2 regions of the Caballeronia sp. LZ003 genome follow, and region 1 is predicted to be linked to the other one. Evidence: riboswitches for the same ligand, from Rfam matches in the RefSeq annotation. Region 1 holds a riboswitch; the other holds the start of a gene.
What was found. Region 1 has a riboswitch for cobalamin ahead of QCE79_RS26590 (CbtB-domain containing protein). Riboswitches for the same ligand answer to the same signal wherever they lie in the genome.

Region 1 (11,727 bases):
GTCGCAGGCGAATAGCGACGGCAACCTCACGACCACGGTCACGTTCAAGCTCGGCACCGATCCGGACAAAAACACGCAGCTCGTTCAAAACCGTGTAAATCAGGCTTTGCCGCGCTTGCCGCAAGACGTGCAGCGGCTTGGCGTGACCACCATCAAGTCCTCGCCGACGCTGACGATGGTGGTTCACCTGAACTCGCCTAACAACCGTTACGACATGACGTATCTGCGCAACTATGCGCTGATCAACGTGAAGGATCGGCTCGAACGCATCTCGGGTGTGGGTGAAGTGCAACTGTGGGGTTCGGGCGATTATTCGATGCGCGTATGGCTCGATCCGCAAAAGGTCGCGCAACGCGGCATGACGGCGACCGACGTGGTCAACGCCATTCGTGAACAGAACGTGCAGGTGGCGGCAGGCGTGATCGGTGGTTCGCCCACGCTGCCGAATACGCCCTTGCAACTGAACGTGAATGCACGCGGCCGCTTGCAGAACGAGTCCGAGTTCCGCGACATCGTGCTGAAGACATCGCCCGATGGTGCGGTCACGCATCTGAGCGATGTGGCGCGCGTCGAACTCGCAGCATCGGAGTATGGCTTGCGTTCCTTGCTCGACAACAAGTCGGCGGTTGCAATCGCAATCAATCAGCAGCCGGGTGCAAATTCGCTGCAAATCTCCGATGAAGTGCGCAAGACGATGAAGGAACTGCAGGCGGATATGCCTGCGGGTCTCGAGTATCAGATCGTCTATGACCCGACGCAGTTCGTGCGCTCCAGTATCGAAGCGGTAATTCATACGCTCGCTGAAGCCATCGCTTTGGTCGTGCTCGTGGTGATCGTGTTCCTGCAAACCTGGCGTGCTTCGATCATTCCGTTGCTGGCGGTGCCGGTGTCGATTGTCGGCACGTTCTCGCTGCTGCTTGCGTTCGGCTTCTCGATCAACGCGTTGTCATTGTTCGGGATGGTCCTCGCGATTGGCATCGTGGTGGACGATGCAATCGTCGTCGTGGAGAACGTCGAACGTAATATCGAAGCGGGGTTATCTGCCCGAGAGGCGACGTATCAGGCCATGCGCGAAGTGAGCGGGCCGATCATCGCAATTGCCTTGACGCTCGTGGCCGTGTTCGTGCCGCTCGCGTTCATGTCGGGCCTCACGGGTCAGTTCTACAAGCAGTTCGCGATGACCATCGCTATCTCAACGGTGATCTCCGCATTCAACTCGTTGACCTTGTCGCCCGCGCTGGCTGCGATGTTGCTCAAGGGTCACGATGAACCGAAGGACTGGCTCACGCGTGGCATGGACCGCGTGTTCGGCGGCTTCTTCCGTCAGTTCAACAAGGTCTTTCATCGCGGTTCGGATGCCTACGGCAAGGGCGTGAAGAGCGTCATCAACCGCAAGGCCGTGATGATGGTGCTGTATGCCGTGCTGCTTGCAGGTGCGGTTCTGATGGGCAAGATTGTGCCGGGCGGTTTCGTGCCCGCGCAGGACAAGGAATATCTGATCAGCTTCGCGCAATTGCCCAATGGCGCATCGCTCGACCGTACCGAAGGCGTGATCCGGCAGATGAGCGACATCGCGCTCAAGCAACCGGGCGTGGAAAGCGCGGTGGAATTTCCGGGCTTGTCGGTGAACGGCTTTACGAACTCATCGAGCGCGGGGATCGTGTTCGTGACGTTGAAGCCCTTCAAGAACCGCGTGCATGACAAGGCACTTTCCGCCAATGCGATTGCGGGTGCGCTGAATCAGAAGTATGCGGGTATCAAGGGGTCGTTCATCGCCGTGTTCCCGCCTCCGCCGGTTCTCGGGCTGGGTACACTCGGTGGTTTCAAGATGCAACTGGAGGACCGTGGTGCGCTCGGTTACGCAGCGCTTGCGGATGCGACGCAGGCGTTCATCAAGCGTGCCTCGCAGACGCCTGAACTCGGACCGACGTTCTCGAGCTATCAGATCAACGTGCCGCAGCTGAACGTCGATCTGGATCGCGTCAAGGCCAAGCAGCTTGGCGTATCCGTGACAGATGTTTTCGACACGATGCAGGTGTATCTCGGCTCGCTCTACGTGAACGACTTCAACCGCTTCGGACGCGTGTATCAAGTGCGCGTGCAGGCCGATGCCCCGTTCCGCGCGAACCCTGAAGATATCGGCTTGCTGAAGACCCGCAACGCGAATGGCGACATGGTGCCGCTCTCGTCGCTCGTCAGGGTGACGCCGACCTATGGTCCGGAAATGGTGGTGCGCTACAACGGCTACACGGCAGCTGACATCAACGGCGGTCCGGCTCCTGGCTATTCATCGGGTCAGGCGCAGGCAGCGGCGGAGCGAATCGCCGCGGAAGTGTTGCCGCGCGGGATCAAGTTCGAATGGACCGATCTCACGTATCAGCAGATTCTCGCGGGCAATGCGGCTTTGTGGGTGTTCCCGATCAGCGTGCTGCTCGTGTTCCTCGTGCTTGCAGCGTTGTATGAAAGCCTGACCCTGCCGCTCGCGGTGATCCTGATCGTACCGATGAGCATTCTGTCGGCGCTGCTCGGTGTTTGGCTTACGGATGGCGACAACAACATCTTCACGCAGATTGGTCTAATGGTGCTGGTGGGCTTGTCGGCGAAGAACGCGATTCTCATCGTGGAGTTCGCCCGCGAACTGGAGATGCAGGGACGCTCGATCGTGCAGGCCGCGATCGAAGCAAGCCGCTTGCGCTTGCGCCCGATTCTCATGACATCTATCGCCTTCATCATGGGCGTGGTGCCGCTCGTACTGTCTTCGGGTGCGGGTTCGGAGATGCGTCATGCAATGGGCGTTGCGGTGTTCTTCGGCATGCTGGGTGTCACGCTCTTCGGTCTGATGCTGACGCCGGTCTTCTACGTGATCCTGCGCAAGCTCTCGCGCACGGAGCATGTGACGGACAAGCACGGCTCGCATCCGCAGATGCGGGGTATCGGCGGCTCTTACGAGGCGCAATGAGGTCAAACATGAACAAGTTGCATATGAAACGATGGCTGGGCCTTCCGGGTTTGATGGCGGCGCTGCTGGTGGTCGCGGGCTGCTCGCTCGCGCCCACTTACGAAAAGCCGGATGTGCATGCGCCTTCCGCTTACAAGGAAACGCCGCAACGAACCAGCGATACGAGCGCGCTTGCTCCTTCGGAAACGGGCACCTGGAAAACGGCTCAACCCTCCGAAGAAATGATGCGCGGCGAGTGGTGGACCTTGTTCGATGATCCCGCGCTCAACGATCTCGAACGTCAGGCGCAGGAAGCGAACCAGAACCTCAAGGCAGCAGCGGCACGCGTGAAGGAAGCGCGCGCAATCAACCAGACTGCGCGTGCGGGTCTGTTCCCGACGCTCGATGCAGGCTTCGGTCCGACGCGTGAGAAGTTCTCGCCGGCATCGCAGTTCCTGCCGGCCGATGCCAATGTGCCTGCACAAACGTTGTGGCGTGCCCAGGCGAGCGCATTGTATGAAGTCGATTTGTTCGGCCGCGTTTCGGATTCCGTCAAGGCCGCCAACGCCGACACGCAACAAGGCGAAGCGCTTTTCCGCTCGGTGCAGTTGGCCTTGCAAGCGGACGTCGCACAGAACTACTTCAATCTGCGCGAGCTCGATGCGGAGAACGATGTCTTCACGCGCACGGTTACGTTGCGCGAGCAAGCGTTGAAACTCGTGCAGCGCCGTTTCGATGAAGGCGACATCAGTGAGCTCGATGTGGCGCGCGCCAAGTCCGAGCTCGCGACCGCGCGCTCGGATGCGATGACCGTGCAACGTCTGCGCGCATCGTCCGAGCATAGTCTTGCGGTGCTGCTCGGCAAGACGCCGGCTGAATTCAGCGTGGCGGCGAATCCGCTCAAGCCAGTGACGGTTCGCGTGCCACCGGGCTTGCCTTCAACCTTGCTTGAGCGTCGTCCTGACATTGCTGCTGCTGAACGTTCGATGGCCGCAGCAAATGCACGCATAGGCGTAGCAAAGGCTGCATTCTTCCCTTCGCTCACGTTGACGGGCGCAGGCGGCTTCGAGTCGGCAACGCTTGGCGATCTCTTCAAATGGTCGAGCAGAACATTCCTGCTGGGCCCTTTCGCGGGAACGGCGCTGAATATTCCAATCTTCGATGGCGGCCGTCGCAAGGGCAATCTTGCGAATGCACGTGCAATCTATGAAGAGGACGCTGCGAATTATCGGCAACAAGTGCTCGTTGCATTTCGTGAGGTAGAAGACAATTTGTCCGACTTGCGCATTCTCGAAGATCAGACGGCTACGCAATCGGATGCGGTCAAGGCTTCAGTGCGCGCGGCACAACTCTCGCGAACGCAGTACACGGAAGGTGCGGTCAATTATCTCGATGTGATCGATGCGGAGCGCACTGTGCTGCAATCGCAGCGTACTTCGGTGCAGCTTGCGGGAACGCAGGCGGTATCCACAGTCAACTTGATACGTGCATTAGGCGGCGGCTGGGGCGATGCGATGCCCGCGCCGGTGCCTGAGCCGAGTCTCGCGCAGAAGTAATGTGTCTTCAAGGCCCTGCAGCATGCAGGGCCTTATTGTTCGTATCGGGGAACATATGTCTTCATCCGCGGGCCATTTATCCCGGGCCTGCAAATCCCTAAAATTCTTATATGGAAATGGGAGCTAAAGATGAAAGCATTAATTGCCCGACAACTGTATCAACCAGCCGTGGTGCTGCCACTGCTGCTACTCATGCGCCTGATGGTCACCCTTGACTTCAACCTCGCGCAAGTCATGTTCGTGATGGTGTTCAAGGGTTCGCAGCAAGCGTATCAGTTTGCCATTCGCCGCACGCTGCACCGTCAGGAACACATCGGGTGCAGTCACTGCTGCTAAAGCGCTTTAGTAAATCTCCGGGACGTACATGGTTTCCGGCACGGGCTGCCGCAAATAATCCGGATTGAATACGCGCTCGGGCAGCGTAATCGCAGAGTGCTCGATCTCGTGATACGGCACCTGACTCAACAGATGATGCATGCAGTTCAGCCGCGCACGCTTCTTGTCGACGGCCTGAACCACCCACCACGGCGCTTCGGGAATGTGTGAACGCTGCAGCATGACTTCCTTAGCGGCTGTATAGGCTTCCCAGCGGCGTCGGCTTTCGAGGTCCATCGGACTCAGCTTCCACTGCTTTAGCGGATCTTCAATACGCGCCTCGAAGCGCACTTCCTGTTCGTCATCGGTAATAGAAAACCAGTACTTGATGATCTGAACGCCGCTACGCACGAGCATCTTTTCGAACTCGGGCACGGAACGGAAGAACTCTTCGTATTCGGCGTCAGTACAGAAGTTCATCACGCGTTCTACTCCCGCGCGGTTATACCAGCTTCGATCGAACAGAACGATTTCGCCGCCTGCCGGAAGATGCGATACGTAGCGCTGGAAATACCATTGCGTGCGTTCACGATTATTCGGCGCAGGCAGAGCAGCGACGCGGCACACGCGCGGGTTCAGCCGCTGCGTGATGCGCTTGATCGCACCGCCTTTACCGGCCGCATCGCGGCCTTCAAAAATCACCACGAGTCTATGGCCCGTATGCACGACCCAATCCTGCAACTTCACCAGTTCGCCCTGCAAGCGAAATAGCTCGCGGAAATAGGTCTTACGAAGCTGCCGTTCCTCGTCGGAGAACGCTGCCTCGCCATCCAGGAAGCGGTCGTCGATCTCCATTTCGAACTCTTCGTCGTAGCTGTCGATCAGGTCGGCATGGAAGCGGCGCTGCTTGTCCATCTCGTTCATTGGGGGCTCCGTGGGCGGCTTGCCGCTGCAATTTTTGCGGCGCAGATTGCTTGATTATGACTGTATTAGAAGGCAATCATATGACGGCGTATGCAACGCTTTGCGCGTTTAGTGCATCAAGGGCAAATTGTCGAGGTCGCTTACGCCGTTAGAATGTTGCGATATTTCAGTGGCATTGCGATGGCAACTTTCCCTTCCGAGGCCAAGACACGATGAATCAAACCTCAAGCGCGATTCCAATTTTCGACGCCGAACGCACCGCGCAGCTCGTTCCTTATGACCGCCTGGTCGACACGCTCGCCGCCACCATGCTCGATTACGCGGCGGGCCGCATCGTCAGTCCGGAGCGCATGGTGGTGCCGCTTGCGCGAGGTGGGATCATGTTGTCGATGCCTGCAAGCGCGGCGGACTTGGCCATGCACAAGCTCGTCAACGTGTGCGCGGGTAACGGTGCGCTTGGTTTGCCCACGATTCACGGACAGGTCACCGCATTCGATGCCGTCACCGGCGTGCCGCAATTCATGCTCGACGGCCCTACTGTAACGGGGCGCAGAACGGCGGCGGTATCGATGCTCGCTATCCGCGCTCTAAGCGCGCAGCCGCCGAAACAGGTGCTGGTGATAGGTACGGGCAAGCAGGCGGCCTACCATGCGGAGGCGATCGCGAGCGTTTATCCCGATGCATCGATCATCGTCCAGGGGTCGCGAACCGAGCGTGCGAATGCCTTTTGCAAGGCCCACGCAGCGGCTTCGCCAAAGCTAGCGGCGCTTGAAAGCTCAAACATTCCTGAAGCTGTCGATGTCGTCATCACCGCGACCACCAGCAAGCAGCCTGTCTATACGCTGCCGGCGCGAGCAGATCGGTTGGTCATCGGTGTTGGCGCCTTTACGCCTGATGCGGCAGAAATAGCGCCGGGCACTATCGATTCAAGCGCTTTGTATGTCGATGACCCGGCGGGGGCGCGCCATGAAGCGGGGGATTTCATCCTTGCTGGTGTGAAATGGGAAAACGTCAATCCACTTGCACAAGCAATCACGGCGAGCGTGCAAAACGAACGCCCGATCGTATTTAAGTCCGTCGGATGCGCGGCATGGGATCTCGCTGCATGTCGAGTTGCTAGAGCTTTATTGTTAGACAAAAATAACAGCGCTAATTAAGGCGCGAGCTGGCTTGGAACGGTCCTTGCTGAATGTCTGTTCAATCGAAAGCTGGCGCAAGCGCCTTGGCACCCAAATGAACAGACCCATGAATAGCCGATACGACACCAGATGGACGCCCGGTTTTCCCGCGCGCAACGACGGGAATGATGGATCAGGCGGTGCGTCCGCACAGCCTAACGCGGCGCCGCCGGCTGCTTACTTTATCTCCGTGCTGGAGCTTGCGACTGGCGAGAAGCTGGGCAATGACGAACGCTTACGCGCCGTCGCCATGCTTGAATCGCAGTTTGGCGAGGGACGTCCACGTACGCTTAAGGAGGCCGTGCGCATTTGTGCCGGAGCCATCGATTCATCGACATTGCAGCGAATGGCGCGTGGCGCTAAGGCTTAGGAAGGCCTTAGCGAGCGACGCAATTCGTTCACGGTCTTGTAAGACAGGCGGCTCTTATTTAACCGTCTGAATCACTTCGAAGCCTTCGAATTCCGGGTGGCCTAAGTAAAGCTGCCTGGTTTCTCCGCCCGCATTGCGATGCGCGGCGCGAAATGCATCCGACTGAGTCCACTGTTCGAACGCAGCATGGTTTGTCCAGATCGTGTGACTCGAATAGAGGACATGGTCATCCCGCGTCGGTCCCTTTAGCAGATGGAACTCCACGAAGCCCGGCACTTCCTTGAGGTGCGTGTCACGGCTTGTCCAGAGATGTTCGAAATCGGCTTCCGCGCCTGGAACGATCTTGAAGCGGTTCATGGCAATGTACATGTCGATATGGCTCCTTGGTTTTAGGCATTCGAAAAATAATCAGGCCTTTGACAGTTCGACCAGCGTCCTGAAGCCGCCGAAGAACATGCGTTTGGGATCGAACGGCGGTTCGCCGTTTTCCATCATGCTCTTAAGGCGCGAGTCTTCCATTACTTTGGCGTTGACGGCGTCACGTTGTTCGCGCGATTCATAGACGATCCACGAGAAGACCACCGTTTCGCCTTCCTTGAGCTGTACGCTTCGAGGGAACGAGGTGAGCTCGCCTGGCTTAACATCGTCGGCAATACATTCGACAAACTGCAGCGCGCCATATTCCAGCCATATTTTGCCCGCTGCATCGGCCATGCTGCGATACGCGTCGACCTTGTCGATCGGCACTGGTACGACGAAACCATCCACATAGTGCGCCATTGCTGTCTCCTTTGAGCGAACCAGTCGCTGCTTGCTTTGAGCACCGAGCGGCCATCTAAGTTCAGGAGGGCACGTTTGTCCATTTGCCTTCCGCGAACTTGAGCAAGACGGACGATAGCGGCGCGAGATCCATCTTGAGTATCGACGACAACGGTTCGTCGCGCACGATACAGAGCGCCGCCTTCATGACGATGGCGTGCGTTACGACTATGCAGCATTCGTGCTCCGTATTCGAAGCAAGCCCCTCGAGCGCTTTCTCAACGCGCTTTGACAGCATTGCCACGCTCTCGCCGCCATGCGGCCTTGCATGGGGATCGGAAAGCCATGCCGCAACGTCTTGAGGCTCGCGCTCACTAATCTCGCGAATGGAACGACCGCGCCATTCTCCATAGTCGATATCGTCGAATGCGACATCGATCGAAAAAGCTGTCGTGATCCAAGCCGCTGTTTCGCAAGCAGCGCGGGCCGGGCTGGATGTGACGCGGCTTGGCTCGCCCGGGACATCGAGCGTGCATTTAGCCTGTTCGACAGGCTCGTCGCCTTGCGGAAAACGCCCGCTTTTCATGGCATGCGTGGCGGCGTGGCACAGCAAAATCAATGTCGATTGCATAGGCTTTAGCTCATGGTCGTTTTACTTTGCCGGCAATCATCATAGAATGGCAAGCTTGCAGTGCGAGGAAGCCGGTGGAAGCCCGGCACGGTCGCGCCACTGTATGCGGTTCGCGCTAAGAGCGCGATGCCGCGAGTCAGACCCCGCTGCATGCTCTTCGTCTATCGGGACGCGCTTTTCCCTGGAGAAATTTCAATGAATATGTCCAACGCGCCGGCTTTTTCCGCTGGTATTGCAACGCCCGCTAACGATGCACCGGTCCCCATTCCGGTGCGTGAGGTCCTTCCTTGGACCGTTTTTATCGGCCTCGTTCTGCTGATCGCGATTTATTTCGTCGGCGCCGAGCAAGGTGCAACGTCCATTATCTCGGGCATGTACGTCCACGAATTCGTTCACGATGGCCGACACTTGCTCGGCTTTCCGTGCCATTGAGGACGGAGCATGATTCGCAACTTGCTTATACGCGGCATGGTCGCGGGACTCGTCGCGGGCCTGATCGGCTTTGGCTTTGCGCGCGGCTTCGGCGAACCTTCAGTTGCTCGGGCTATCGCGTTCGAAGAACAGCACGAGCATGCACAAGCGCCCGCACACGATCATCACGATGAAGCGGCGGCAGCGCAATCGCATAGTCATGGTGATGATGAAGAACTCGTTAGCCGGGACACGCAAGCGGGTTTGGGCTTACTAACGGGCGTGGTGGTGTTCGGCACGGCTTTAGGCGGTATTTTCTCGCTGATCTTTGCCTTGGCTTATGGGCGGCTCGGCTCGTTGCATGCGCGCGGAACGTCGGTTTTGCTTGCGCTCATTGGTTTCGTTAGCGTTGCGCTCGTGCCGTTCATCAAATATCCCCCAAACCCGCCCGCCGTGGGCAATGCCGAAACCATCGGTCCGCGTACGGCGCTTTTCTTCGGCATGGTGGCGATATCAATCGTCGGCGCGGTGTTCGCGGTCTATGCGCAGCGACGCTTGCAGGCGCGTCGCGGCAACTGGAACGCGGCGCTTATTGCGGCGGCTGGTTATGTCGTCCTGATGGTTATCGCGCAAGTGGCACTGCCTTCTGTCGACGAAGTACCCGCCGACTTTTCCGCGTCGTTGTTGTGGAATTTCAGGCTGACTGCCGTCGGTATCCAGGCATTGATCTGGGCAACGCTTGGACTGCTCTTCGGCGCGCTTGCGTCACGTGAACTCGAGCGTCCGGCCGCGCGTCGCATGGCCGCTGCCTGAATCGAATGCTCGATGGATGTCAAAAGGCCCGCGTCGCTTGAGCACGAGCGCGGGCCTTCGTTCATTGCGAGGCCGCGCGCCGCTCAAGCAACTGGTCGAACAACGCGAGCTTCGCGTGATCGTCCATCGTTCTAAAGAATTTAATTTCCTCGCGGCTTCTAAAGCATCCCGCGCACAGGCCGCTCGATGCATCGAGCTTGCACACGCCGGTGCACGGCGAGCCGATTGGTTCCTGCGCGCTGGCGCGTCCGATCATCTCGGCGAGATCGCGTGGCCCGATTTCGGTCGGTGTCGTCATAGCGCTTCGCCGCGAAAGAGCGCAGCCATTGCCGCAGGATTCGAGGGCCAGTAAGCGTGCATGTAAGTGGCCGTTATCGCGCCATGACGATAAAGCGCTTCGCCCTGCGCACCGGTCGTTGCGTGCGTGGCTGTCGTGAAAGGCTGCATCGATGTCTTGAGCGTCGAATAGTGAAAGGTGTGGCCGGTGAGCGGACCGTGGGCGGTGTCGACTCGTTGCATCGCCAGCCGCGAAAGACGGCGTTGCATGGTGGCGTCGCCGGGAAGGGCGCTTAGCATTGAATGACGATTGCCTTCGACATCCGTCAGTGCGTCGAGCAGGTAGAGCATACCGCCGCATTCCGCGACTACCGCGCAATTGCGCGCGATATGTTCTCTTATCGAAGCGCGCGTGCACGCATTGGAAGCAAGCGTCGCGGCGTGAAGCTCGGGGTAGCCGCCGGGCAAGTAGAGCGCATCGACATGAGCGGGTACGGGCTCATCCGCTAGCGGGGAAAAATAGCTGACGCTTGCGCCCGATGCCTTTAGCAAATCGACATTCGCGGGATAAATAAATGAAAACGCGGCGTCCCGCGCGATCGCAATGTGCAATCCGTCGAGAAGACGCGGCAGTGCACTTAGCGTGATGTCGTCGTCGAAGCGAACGTGCGGCGGCAAATCGGCAAGCGTGGTCGCGGCAATGGCATCGGCGGCGCGGTCGAGACGCGCATCCAGGTCCGCCACTTCCCGCGCTTGAGTAAGGCCGAGGTGACGTTCGGGTAGCGCGATATCGTCCGCGTTCGAAAAATGACCGCAATAGCGCAGCCCTTCGGGGATGGCTTCGGCCAGCATCTGTGCATGGCGCGCAGACGCCACGCGATTTGCAAGCACGCCATGAAACGGCACATCGGGCCGATAACGCGCAAGTCCGAACGCAAGCGCGCCGAAGGTTTGCGCCATGCCATGCGCGCCGATTACCGCAAGCACTGGCACATTGAACGCAGCGGCGAGATCGGCGCTGCTCGGCGTGCCATCGAAGAGGCCCATTACGCCTTCGATCAAAATAAGGTCGGCTTCCTTGGCGGCCGCGGAAAGCATCGCGCGGCACGCTTCCAGTCCGACCATCCAAAGATGCAGCGAATAAACGGGCGACCCGCATGCCCGCTCGAGAATCATCGGATCGAGAAAATCCGGCCCGGTCTTGAAGACGCGCACGCGCCTGCCTTGCCGCGTGTGATGACGTGCAAGCGCGGCCGTCACCGTGGTCTTGCCTTGATGCGACGCGCTCGCGCCGATGAAGAGTGCGGGACAGTCTGCCATTGCGTCAGAACTCGACGCCGCGTTGCGCCTTGACGCCCTGCTCGCGATAAGGGTGCTTTACGAGGCGCATTTCGGTGACGAGATCGGCTATTTCTATGAGCTCATCGGCCGCGTGTCGTCCCGTCACGACGACATGCAGCATGGCCGGCCGTGCTTTGAGCACGCCGAGTACTTCCTCAAGCGGCAAATATTCGTACTTGAGCACGGCATTGAGCTCGTCGAGTACGACCATCTGA
Region 2 (11,727 bases), on a different contig from region 1:
CGCTCACCGCGGTGGCGCGCGGCAACCTCTTCGGTATCGATGGCGATCTGATCAATCGGCCGACGCCGCGCATCGCGCTGGGCGCGGCCGAGCTTTGCAAGGATCTGGAGCAAGCGCGCGGGCGTCGCGGAAAGTGACCGAAGCGGCCCTGCCCTCAGGCATTCCACCGCACCAGCAGCCACTTCCCTCTCACGCGCCTGAACTGCACGATCGCGCCGAATTCGATCGGCCATTGCAACACGCTCGCGCGCTCCATCCCGAGCATATGCGCTGTCAGCACGCGCATGACGCCAGCATGCGCGATCACATGCACCGGCCGTTCGGCACGCTCGATATCGCGCAACCAGTCCTCCACGCGCCCGGCGAACTGCACGAGACTCTCCCCGCCATGCGGCCTCGCGTGTTCGATATCCGCGGCCCAGGCATCGATCAGCGCGCGATCGATCGCATCCCACGCGCGCCCTTCCCATGCGCCGAAGTTCATCTCGGCGAGGCGCGCATCGACGTGAGGCGCGATGCCACCGCTCAACGCCGAGGCCAGCGATGCACATCGCACGAGTCCGCTCGAATGCCAGCCATCGACACACGCGGGCACGTTCAGCGACAGCATGCGCGCCTTCAGAGCGCAAGCCGATGCATTCACATCGCGCAGCAAGGGAACATCGGTCTGGCCGTAGCACACGCCTGCATCGACGCGCACGGCTGGATGCCGGATCAGTACGAGATCCATGCGAGCCCGATGAGATAAATGGCCAGTTCGAACACCTGTTGCGCGAAGCCGAGACAATCCCCCGTATAGCCGCCGATGCGCTTCACAAAGTAACGTCCCATCGCCCAGCGCAGCACCGTGAGCAACGCGATCGTCAGGCAGGCGAATTTCCAGTCGATGACAAAGAGCCACGGCACGCCGAAGATCATCGCAATCAGAAACGAGCCCGCGCTCATGCGCTGTGCGACCGGCTTCGCCTTGCCCTCGGCGCGCACATAGTCGAGCGTGACGAGATAGCTGATGGCGAAAACGCGGCTCGCGGCGTGCGCGGCGATCAGCAACCATGCGGCAATAAGCGGCGGCGTGCTCGCAAGCGTCTGCCACTTGAGCGCCAGTGCAATGACGAGCGCAATCGCGCCGAACGCCCCGATGCGCGAGTCATGCATGATGCGCAACACGTCATCGCGCGTATAGCCGCCGCCGAAGGCGTCGGCGCAATCGGCAAGACCGTCTTCGTGGAACGCGCCGGTCAGCACGAGCGTGGCGGCCATCGACAGCAACACGGCAACGCCCAACGGAAGCACGCGCAACGCCGCGAGCAGGACGAGCGCGGCAACACCGCCGACCATCACGCCGACGAGCGGAAAATAACGCGCCGCCGCGTTCAGATAAGCGCGCTCGAAGCCAACCCAACGCGGCACCGGCACGCGCGTGAAGTAACCGAGCGCGGTGAAGAAGTAGCGCAGTTCGTCGAGCGGACGGGTCATTGCGGCAAGCGGGTCGAGACGCCCGCGCGCCTGAACGCAGTGACGCGCCCCGACCTCGTGCAGCGCTTGCGGATGATGCTCATCGCCGTCACTCTCGCTTATCCGTGACACCCGCCGCCTCGAAGCTCGCCATCTCATCGACGAACGCAACGGCCGCGCGCAGGATCGGCAACGCGAGCGCCGCGCCCGTGCCTTCGCCAAGCCGCATGTCGAGTTGCAACAGCGGCTCCGCATGCAGATGCGCGAGCATGCCCCGATGCCCCGCCTCGTTCGACGCATGCGCGAACACGCAGTAGTCGAGCACCTCGGGTGCGATCTTCGCCGCGACGAGCAGGCCGGAAGTCGCGATGAAGCCATCGACGAGAATCGTCATGCCCGCGTCCGCCGCAGCGAGACACGCACCCGCGATCATCGCGATCTCGAAGCCGCCGAACGTCGCGAGCGTGTCGATTGCATCGCCTTCGGCCGCATGCAACGCGAGCGCTCGGCCAAGCACGTCGCGCTTGTGCGCAAGGCCGCGATCGTCGAGACCCGTGCCGCGTCCGACGCATTCGCCAATGGGCACACCGCACAGACGGCTCATCAGGCACGCCGCCGCCGACGTGTTCGCAATCCCCATCTCGCCGAAGCCGATCACGTTCGTGCCGAGCGCCGCGTGATGCCGCACACGCGCCGCGCCGCGCGCGATGCCTTCGAGCGAGGTCTCGCGCGACATCGCCGCTTCCTTCGCGAAGTTGCGCGTGCCGAGGCCGAGCGACAGACGCTCGTAGCCGCTATCGATGGGAATCGGTGTCGCCACGCCCGCATCGACCACTTCGAGCGTCATGCCGACCGAACGCGACAGCGCGTTGATCGCCGCGCCGCCCGCCAGAAAATTCGCGACCATCTGCGCGGTCACTTCTTGCGGATACGGACTCACGCCCTCGGTCGCGATACCGTGATCGCCCGCAAACACGATCATCGCCGGGCGCTCGATGCACGGCTTCGTCGTGCGCTGAATCACGCCCATTTGCAGCGCGAGCGTTTCGAGCCGACCGAGGCTGCCCGGCGGCTTCGTTTTCGTATCGATGATGCGTTGTAGTTCGGCTTCGCGCGAACGGTCTGGCGCGCGGGGCGTAGGCAAGTCGTGAGCGTTTGACATCGGCAATCCTTCAGGTGCGTGCAACGGGAATGGACGGCACGAGCGCTTCGTGCTCGCCATCGCGGATCAAGGCTAGCGGATAGCCGAACGCGGCGCTCGCGCGTTCAGGCGTGAGCACGTCCGCGACGAGACCGGCGTGCGCGCCGCCCTTGCCATCGAGCAAAAGCGCGTGCGTCGAAAAGCGCCGCGCGAGATTGAGATCGTGACACGAGAAAATCACCGTGCGGCCCGACTTGCACGCGGCGTCGGCCAGTACGTGCAGACAATCGATTTGATGATGCAGGTCCAGATGCGCGAGCGGTTCGTCGAGCAGCAAGAGCGGTGTGTTTTGGCACAGCACGGCGGCGAGCGTCACGCGTTGCCGTTCGCCGCCCGACAATGTCAGGACATCACGCGAGGCGAACGATAGAAGACCGAGCGCATCGAGCGCGGCACGCGCGGCAGCGCGGTCTTCGGCGCTCTCCCAGCCCCAGCCCGTGACATACGGAAAGCGGTTGAGCAGCACGGTGTCGAGTACAGTCGCGCTGAAGGCATCGTGCGAGCTTTGCGGCATCAGCGAGCGCGCGCGTGCGAGATCCGCCGCGCGCCAGGACGCGAGTGCGCGGCCATCGAGCGATATCGCGCCTTTGGCCGGCTTTGTCAAACCCGCGAGCACGCCAATGAGCGTGGTCTTGCCCGCGCCGTTCGGCCCGGCTATGCACCACATCTCGCCCGCGCCGATACTTTGCGTGAGGTCTTCCACGAGCGTGCGTGCGCCCGCGCGCAAGCTGACGTGTTCGATATGCAGGGTCATCGCGGTCTCGCCAGCAGCATCCACAGGAACATCGGCACGCCGACGAGTGCGGTCACCACACCCACCGGCAATTGCGCGGGCGCGATCGCCGTGCGCGCGACGAGATCGGCGCTCATCACCGCGAGGCCGCCTGCCAGCGCCGACGCCGGCACGAGCATGCGCTGATCGTTGCCGAACGCGAGCCGCAATAGATGTGGCACGACGAGCCCAACGAAGCCGATGGTGCCCGCCGTCGTGACAGCCGCCGCTGCCGCAAGCGATGCGACGAGGTACACCGACAGCCGCACGCGCGAGACAGGCACGCCGAGCGAACGCGCGGCCGTATCGCCACGCAACAGCACGTTGAGTTGCGGCGCGAGCGGCACGACGACGATCATCGCGACGACGAGCGCGATCAGCGCGGGCCACGGCGTCGCTGCGCCGTTCAGGTCGCCCGTCAGCCAGAAGATCATCCCGCGCAAGCGATTCTCCGGCGCAATACTGAGGATCAACGTGATGAGCGCGCCCCAGCCCGCCGCTATCACGACCCCAGTCAGCAGAAGACGCGGCGAGGCATCGCGATCGCCGTGCCACAGGTCGCGTCGCGCGAGTCCGAGCACCAGCACGATGGATGCGAACGCGCCCGCGCACGCCGCCAGATCGATGCCCCACCACGGCAGCGACGCGAGCATCGCCGTGAGTGCGAAGGTCGCCGCTCCGCCGGATACGCCGAGCACGTACGGCTCGGCCAGCGGATTGCGCAACAGCACTTGCAGCAGCGCGCCGGAAAGCGCGAGCAAGGCGCCCGAAGCAAAACCCGCAAGCGCGCGCGGCAAACGCAAGGTGAGCACGATGTCATCGGCGATATCGGGCGCGGCCGCATGCGCGTGCAGCAACGCCGCGATGGCGCGCGGCAAGGGCAACGCGACGCTGCCGAGCGCGAGCGACGCCACGAACACAAGCAACGCGGCAAGCCCGAGCGCAGCCCAGATGCCTAACGCGCGTTTCGCGTTCATCGCGCGGCGCAGGTCAACGGTGTCGCTCACGACGGGCGCCAGCCGAGCGTGACATAAGCGCCGCGCCTCGGCGTGTTGTACGAATAAGCCAGTTCATAGTTCCGGTCGAAGAGGTTGTCGACACGCGCGCTCACGTACCACGACTTCGTGATGTCATAGCGCGCCGACAGATTCACGACGCCATAGCCCGCGAGCGTCGAATCGTAATCGCTGCGCGCACCGCTCACGATCCACTCGCCACCCACGCGCCAGCTTCCTATCGAGCGATGCGCGCTGAAACTCGCGAAACGCCGCGCACGGCGCGTCAGGTCCTGATTGCCGGTTTCATCGACGGGATTCTGGAACGTCACGCCCGCGCGCAAATCAGTGGCGCCGACATGCCCTGCCCACGATCCCTCGACGCCCTGCACCTTCGCGCGTCCGACGTTCTGCGCGATATAGAAGCCGCTGCCGTCCGATACGTAATCGATCAGATTCGAATAGCGCGTCTGAAACGCCGTCACGCGCAGCACGCCCACTTGGTCCGATGCGTACTGCAGCGCCGCTTCCACCGAATGACTGCGCTCGGGCTGAATGGACGGATTGCCGCTGAACGGATAGTAGAGATCGTCGAAGCTCGGCGCGCGGAACGACGCCGCGTAACTCGCGCTCGCGCGCCAGTGCGTGTCGATGTTGTACGCATAGCCCAGATAGTAGCTGTTCGCGCCGCCGAAATCGGAATACTGGTCGTGGCGCAGATTGGCCTGCACTTCGCTCGGACCGAAGCGTCCCACATAGCCCGCGTACACCGAATTCACGTGACGATCCGGCGCGCTGAACTGATCCGAATCGAGCGTCTGGTCGAGATGCTCGTAACCGAACAGGAGCTTGTGCGCCTCCGTCAGGCGAAAGTCGTTCTGCCACAGATACTGGCGATCCTCGGAATTGAAGCGGCTCGTATAGATGCCGTTCTGCTCGATGTTCGCGCGGTCCTGTCCCTGCGCGACCGTGAAATGCGTGGTCCACTGGTCCGTGATACGGCCGTTCGCAAACACCGATGTCGACCGCACGCGACTGTGCGAATCGTTGAGATCGCCGGGCAAGCCGTAGGCATCGTCGAAACTGTCGATGCCGTTCGACTGATAGAAGCGCACGCCCGCGTCCCATTTGTCGCCGAACTTGTGGCGCAGCGTGGCCGCGACGCTTTCGTTCAGATAACCGTTCGCGTTCGGATTGGCGTTGGGCGCGAGCGCGGGATCGATCGACGAGAAACCATCGGTCTTCTCGCGCGATACGTTGAAGCTGAAGGTCGTGCGGCCTTCGCTATCGAGCGCGCCGGAAACGCCCGCCGCTTGCCGCTGCGTGTGATAGCTGCCGTATTCCGTCTCGAAGTAGAAGCGCGGCGGATGCGCCTCGCCGTCTTTCGTGAAGATCTGCACGACGCCGCCGATCGCGCCCGAGCCGTACAGCGCCGACACGTTGCCGTCCACGACTTCGATGCGGTCGATCTGATCCGGCATGATCTGCGCAAGCTGCGCCGAACCGAGCGATGCGGATTCCACACGCACGCCGTCGATCAAAACGAGCGATTGCGTCGAGGACGCGCCGCGTATGAACGCGCTTGCATTCGCTCCCGGGCCGCCGTTGCGCGTCACCTGCACGCCGGGCGCAAGACCGATGACGCCGAGCGCGTCGTAGGCATTGCTATCGGCGATATCCTGGGCGTCGAAGAGCGAAGTCTGCGCGATCGTATCGGCGAGAGGTTGCGCGGTGCGCGTCGCGGTCACGACGACGGGCGCGAGCGGCGGTTGCGAGGCTTCGTCCGCGAGCGCTTCATGAGCGAGCAGCCATGTGTTGAGGGCGACGAGCGCGGCGCGTTCGATCGTTTTGCGTCTGCCCGCGTGTCGGGCAAGTGGCGATACCATGCGTGAAATGTTCCCATGCGTAGGCTGGCGCGACCTCGCTCCCCGCAAGGCCAATGCGCGACGAGCGCGCTCGAATGCGAACAGACGAACGCGCTGAACAGTTGGCCGGTATCCGGGCTGGCGACACACCGTCCCGCCTTCCCACGCATGAAGCGCAGTGGCATCGACACGTTCTTCGCCTTGCCTGCGTCGAGCGGCGGATTCTTGCGAATCAGACAAACTCGCAAGCAAACTCACACGACGGCGCGGCGAAAAACGCGCAAGGGACGACTTGCAACTTGCGTTGCGGTCGCTTACCGTTGCGGGGGCAGCACAGGTTGGCGTGGCCTTGGCGGCGCCGCTTCCTGTTTCCCGTTTGACTGCGCCCGCAAAAGAATGCGGACGCGAGCACCAAAAGTGCGGCAAGTGTAGGAGCGCGATTCAGGACCGTCAAGAAACGACCCTGGCCGATCATCGCAAGACACACGGCTCACGACGAACCCAACTAGAACCCGCCGTCGCAACACATCGGCAGCGCCCGCGCTTTCCACACACGAATGCATCGCGATGCACGCATGATCGCGTGCTGTTACGTCTCGAAACGAGACAATTATCGGAAGCTCCGTTGAACCGCGCTAGAATGCGAGGTCTTTAGAGGACGCAGCACATGCTCAACGAACTCGAATCACTGTCAGGAAATATCGGCCGGCTGATCCAGATCAGCGAGCGGCACAATCAGGCGCGTCTCGCGCTTGAAGCACAAATCGAACAACTGCGTAGCGACTACGCGAACGTGCAGGCAGAGCTCGTGCAAATGCGCGAGGAGCGCGACACGCTGCAAGCCGAACGTGATTCCCTCTCGGCCAAGATCGACGACGCGCAGGTCCGCCTGAACGCGATCCTCGAAAAGTTGCCGCGCGGCAAGTCCGCGAATCATGCCGAGACGGAAAATCAGCTCGATCTCCTCGATGCCCGTTCTCACGATGTGCAAGCCGCGCACGAGCATGCGCACGCGGGAGAGCACAGTGAGCATCATCACGGAGAGAAGGCATGACGACCACGCAGATCGAAGTATCCATTCTCGGCCAGCAATATCGCCTCGCCTGTTCGCCGGAAACCGAAGGCGCGCTGCGTGAAGCGGTGGCACGCGTCGACGCCGAGATGAACAAGGTGCGCAATGCAAGCAACGTGCGCGGGCAAGACCGCATCGCGGTGATGGCCGCGCTTTCACTCGCTTCCGAATTGCTGAGGCTGCAAGAAAGCGTGCGTCATGGCGAGGCCTTCCCCGCCGAGGAAATTCGCCGCACGATGCACTCCATGAACGAACAGCTTGGTGCTGTCATCGCGCAGTATGAAGTGCAGTGACCGAAGTGCTGCGACGCCGCTCCTTGGCGAACGCTAATCGGTCGCGCGATGTCAATCGAAAAAAGAAACTGCGCAATTGGTGTCGAGAGGCTGCATTAGACATTCGATTGGTGTAGAGTGACTACTCCCTGCCTGGTTCGCCAAGGTCATATATTCCTTGAACCAATGCTACATTGGCACGGTTGTGGAAACTTGCAGCACGGGCGCGCGCGTCACTCTGTCTGATGTACCCGAAGTGTTGCTTACTGCGACCAATCTTGAACCCAGGTTCAGGATGCCGGCCTAGCGGCCGAGGTGGGGACCCTACTCCAGCGGCATCGGTTCATACCGATGCCGTTTGCTTTTGTCGAGCCCGTTTTAAAACCCCGTTGCCGAATCCATCATGCGCTACTGGCTGATGAAGTCCGAACCGGACGAAGCGAGCATCGATCATCTCGCGCACGCGCCGAAGAAAACCCTCCCGTGGACGGGCGTGCGCAACTATCAGGCGCGCAACTTCATGCGCGACCAGATGCAAGTCGGCGACGGCGTGCTTTTCTATCATTCGAGTTGCCCGGAACCGGGCATTGCGGGCATCGCCAAAGTCTGTTCTACGGCCTATCCCGATCCCACTCAGTTCGACGCCAAAAGCCCGTACTTCGACGCCAAGTCCACGCAGGAGACGCCGCGCTGGATGCTCGTCGATGTGCGCTTCGTCAAGAAGACGCCGTTGATTCCGCTCGCGACATTGCGCGAACACGCGGAACTCGCCGACATGCAAGTGCTGGCGCGCGGCAATCGGCTGTCGATCACGCCCGTGACCGAGGCGCAGTGGCGCTTCATAACCGAGCGTCTGGTCTAGGGCGCGCGAATCGTTCAAGGGAACTAAGGGAACGAACGAAGCGCCTAAGTGCGGTCGCGAATCACGCGATGCTCTTGCACTCGGAGTCCTTAGATGATCGACAAGAAAACCGCCGCCGCCCTCGCCTTCGTCGCGATGTCGAGCGCCGCGCTCACGCTTCCGCTTTCGGCCGCCGCTCAGACGGTAATCACCAATCCGCAGCCATCCGGCGTGCTCTCGCTATCCGCGCAAGCCAGCGCGCAAGTGCCGCAAGATGTCGTCAACATCACGCTGTTCTACGAGCAGGAAGCGGCCGATCCATCGTCGCTCACCACCACGCTCAATCAGCGCGCCGAAGCCGCATTGCGCGAAGCAAAAGGCGTCGACAACGTGACCGCGAAAAGCGGCTCGTTCACGGTTTATCCGAGCACGGATCGCGACGGTAAGATCTCCGCGTGGCGCGGCCGCACTGAGGTCGTGCTGGAATCGCACGACTTCGCGGCGGCGTCCAAGCTCGCGGGCAAGATGAGTAACGCCATGCAAGTCGGCAGCGTCGCGTTCTCGCTGTCGCCCGAAGCGCAGCGCGCCGCCGAGCAGAAGCTCTCGACGCAGGCCATCGAGTCGTTCCGCAAGGAAGCGCAGGCCACGAGCCAGGCGTTCGGCTACGCCAACTTCACGATCCGCGAAGTGAACGTGGGCCACAGCGGCGCGGGTCCGCGCCCGGTGATGATGATGCAGGCCCGCTCGCTTGGCGCGGACGCGAAGGTCGGCGCGCCGATGGCGCTCGAAGCCGGCACGACGACGGTGACCGTCGACGTGTCGGGTTCGGTGCAAATGGGGCGATAACTGCTGTGCCGGAGAACGCGGCGTGATTTACGCCGCGTTGCCGGACACGCGTTTCTGACGTTTGTACGCCCACACCATCATGACGATGCCCGCGACGATCATTGGCAGCGAGAGCCATTGGCCCATCGAAAAGCCGAGCGCGAGGAGTCCGAGATAATCATCCGGCTCGCGCGCGAATTCCACCGTGAAGCGCGCAAGCCCATAACCGATCAGAAACAACGCCGACACTGCGCCCACCGGCCGCGGTTTGCGCGCGAAGAGGTAGATCACCGCAAACAGCACGAGCCCTTCCAGCGCGATTTCATACAACTGCGACGGATGGCGCGGCAGCATGTGATAGCGCGAGAAAATCTCCGAGAGATTGTATTGCGCATCGAGCTGCGGATGCTTCGCGAGCCAGATGGCGTCGTCGTTGGTGGAATTCTGGAAGAGCATGGCCCAGGGCGCGGCCGGGTCGGTCACGCGGCCCCACAACTCACCGTTGATGAAGTTGCCGAGACGCCCCGCCGCCAGTCCGAGCGGCACCATCGGCGCGACAAAATCCGTCACTTGCAGCCACGTGCGCTTGCGCTGAAACGCGAACAGGACCATCGCGAGCGTCACGCCAAGAAAGCCGCCGTGAAACGACATGCCGCCTTCCCACACCTTGAAGATATCGAGCGGATGCGCGAAGTAATAACTCGCCTTGTAGAACACCACATAGCCAATGCGGCCGCCGAGAATCGTTCCGAGCACGCCGTAAAACAGCATGTCGTCGATGTCCTTGACGGTCCAGCCTTGCGCGGCGACATGCGGCAAGCGCAGACGCAATCTGCCGATGGCAATGGCCGAAATGAACGCAACGAGATACATGAGGCCGTACCAGCGCACGGCGAGCGGTCCGAGATGGATCGCGACGGGATCGAAATTGGGATGTATGAGCATCGTGTAATGGAAGAGCCAGGCGAACTTCAAAGGCGAATCATACGGCAACGACGGCAGCAGCCTGCGCGCGCACGATCTCGATGAGCCGGCTCAACACCGGACTCACTTCGGCCGCGCGCCACACGAGCCCGGTTTCGACCACGGGCCCCGGTTCCCGCAACGGGCGATACACCACGCCCGTGCGCCGCAGATGCCGCAACGACTGCGGCACGAGCGCGACGCCCATGCCGGCGGACACGAGGCTCACGATGGTCTGCATCTGTATCGCCTCTTGTCCGATGCGCGGCGTCAAACCGGCCGCGCCGTAGCAGCCCATAATGATGTCATACAAACCCGGCGCGAGACGCCTTGGAAAGACGACGAGCGGCGCGCTGGCCAAGTCGTGCAGATCGACGGGCGTCTCGGTCCATTCGGCGGCGCCCTGCCCGAGTTCCTGCGCGGTATCCGTCGACATGGCGATGACGAGCGGCTCGCGCGCAATCGGCAGATACGAAAGCGTCATGGCGTGACGCGGCGGCAGCGGCGGAATCACGAGACCGGCATCGATACGGCCGGCCACGAGTTCGTCTATCTGAACGTCGCTGGTGGCTTCCGTAAGTTGCAGACGCACGCCCGGATAACGCGCATTGAATTCGCGCAGTAACGCTGGCAAAAGGCCGTAATCCGCCGTGGAGACGAACGCGAGCGAGAGCACGCCCGCCTCGCCGCGCGAAAGCGACTGCGCGAGCGGACGCAAGGCGTCGGCGGCGGCAAGCAGGCGGCGCACCTCGGGCAACAGATCGCGGCCAACCGGCGTCAGTTCGACCGTGCGCCGCGTGCGTTCGAACAGCACGACGCCGAGCGCGTCTTCCAGCGCACGGATGGCCTGCGAGAGCGGCGGCTGCGTCATGGCGAGGCGCGCGGCGGCGCGGCCGAAGTGCATCTCCTCGGCGACGGTCACGAAGTAGCGCAGCAGGCGGAGTTCGACTGGCATCGATATGTTTTGCGACTCAATAGACCCTGAATAATATATTGGACAGATACATCGACGACACTGCATTCTTCCTGCACCACACCAAGAACCACGATCCCCTCAGGAGGCAGCCATGCCCTTCAATCGCCGCTCGAAACACATCACGCAGGGCGTCGCACGTTCGCCGAACCGCTCGATGTACTACGCCCTCGGTTACAAGGAGGAAGACTTCGACAAGCCGATGATCGGTATCGCCAACGGTCACTCCACCATCACGCCGTGCAACGCGGGTCTGCAGCGTCTCGCCGATGCCGCCGTCGAATCCATTCGCAAGTCCGACGCGAATCCGCAAATCTTCGGGACGCCGACCATTTCGGACGGCATGTCGATGGGCACCGAAGGCATGAAGTACTCGCTCGTCTCGCGCGAAGTCATCGCCGACTGTATCGAAACGGCCGTGCAGGGACAGTGGATGGACGGCGTGGTCGTGATCGGCGGCTGCGACAAGAATATGCCGGGCGGCATGATCGGC

Region 2: it holds a riboswitch for cobalamin, as region 1 does, so the genes downstream of both, QCE79_RS03000 (TonB-dependent receptor domain-containing protein) here and QCE79_RS26590 (CbtB-domain containing protein) in region 1, are expected to answer to the same signal.

What each region holds. Positions count from the first base shown of each region.
Region 1 covers NZ_JARUXJ010000004.1:534,568-546,294, forward strand. The annotation lists gene QCE79_RS26545 (efflux RND transporter permease subunit) at 1-2,959, shown strand, start outside; gene QCE79_RS26550 (efflux transporter outer membrane subunit) at 2,968-4,494, shown strand; gene QCE79_RS26555 (hypothetical protein) at 4,624-4,830, shown strand; gene ppk2 (polyphosphate kinase 2) at 4,837-5,733, opposite strand; gene lhpI (bifunctional Delta(1)-pyrroline-2-carboxylate/Delta(1)-piperideine-2-carboxylate reductase) at 5,946-6,890, shown strand; gene QCE79_RS26570 (hypothetical protein) at 6,916-7,281, shown strand; gene QCE79_RS26575 (antibiotic biosynthesis monooxygenase) at 7,336-7,650, opposite strand; gene QCE79_RS26580 (DUF1428 domain-containing protein) at 7,690-8,061, opposite strand; gene QCE79_RS26585 (histidine phosphatase family protein) at 8,123-8,671, opposite strand; cobalamin riboswitch at 8,713-8,837, shown strand; gene QCE79_RS26590 (CbtB-domain containing protein) at 8,873-9,103, shown strand; gene QCE79_RS26595 (CbtA family protein) at 9,113-9,895, shown strand; gene QCE79_RS26600 (DUF1289 domain-containing protein) at 9,957-10,193, opposite strand; gene QCE79_RS26605 (cobyrinate a,c-diamide synthase) at 10,190-11,491, opposite strand; gene cobO (cob(I)yrinic acid a,c-diamide adenosyltransferase) at 11,496-11,727, opposite strand, start outside.
Region 2 covers NZ_JARUXJ010000001.1:648,130-659,856, reverse strand. The annotation lists gene QCE79_RS03030 (cobalamin-binding protein) at 1-137, shown strand, start outside; gene QCE79_RS03025 (histidine phosphatase family protein) at 155-730, opposite strand; gene QCE79_RS03020 (adenosylcobinamide-GDP ribazoletransferase) at 715-1,476, opposite strand; gene cobT (nicotinate-nucleotide--dimethylbenzimidazole phosphoribosyltransferase) at 1,565-2,617, opposite strand; gene QCE79_RS03010 (ABC transporter ATP-binding protein) at 2,628-3,410, opposite strand; gene QCE79_RS03005 (iron ABC transporter permease) at 3,407-4,405, opposite strand; gene QCE79_RS03000 (TonB-dependent receptor domain-containing protein) at 4,432-6,309, opposite strand; cobalamin riboswitch at 6,395-6,719, opposite strand; gene QCE79_RS02995 (ATPase) at 6,956-7,342, shown strand; gene QCE79_RS02990 (cell division protein ZapA) at 7,339-7,653, shown strand; RNA gene ssrS (6S RNA) at 7,776-7,958, shown strand; gene QCE79_RS02980 (EVE domain-containing protein) at 8,036-8,494, shown strand; gene QCE79_RS02975 (SIMPL domain-containing protein) at 8,588-9,319, shown strand; gene lgt (prolipoprotein diacylglyceryl transferase) at 9,347-10,243, opposite strand; gene QCE79_RS02965 (LysR family transcriptional regulator) at 10,281-11,216, opposite strand; gene ilvD (dihydroxy-acid dehydratase) at 11,329-11,727, shown strand, end outside.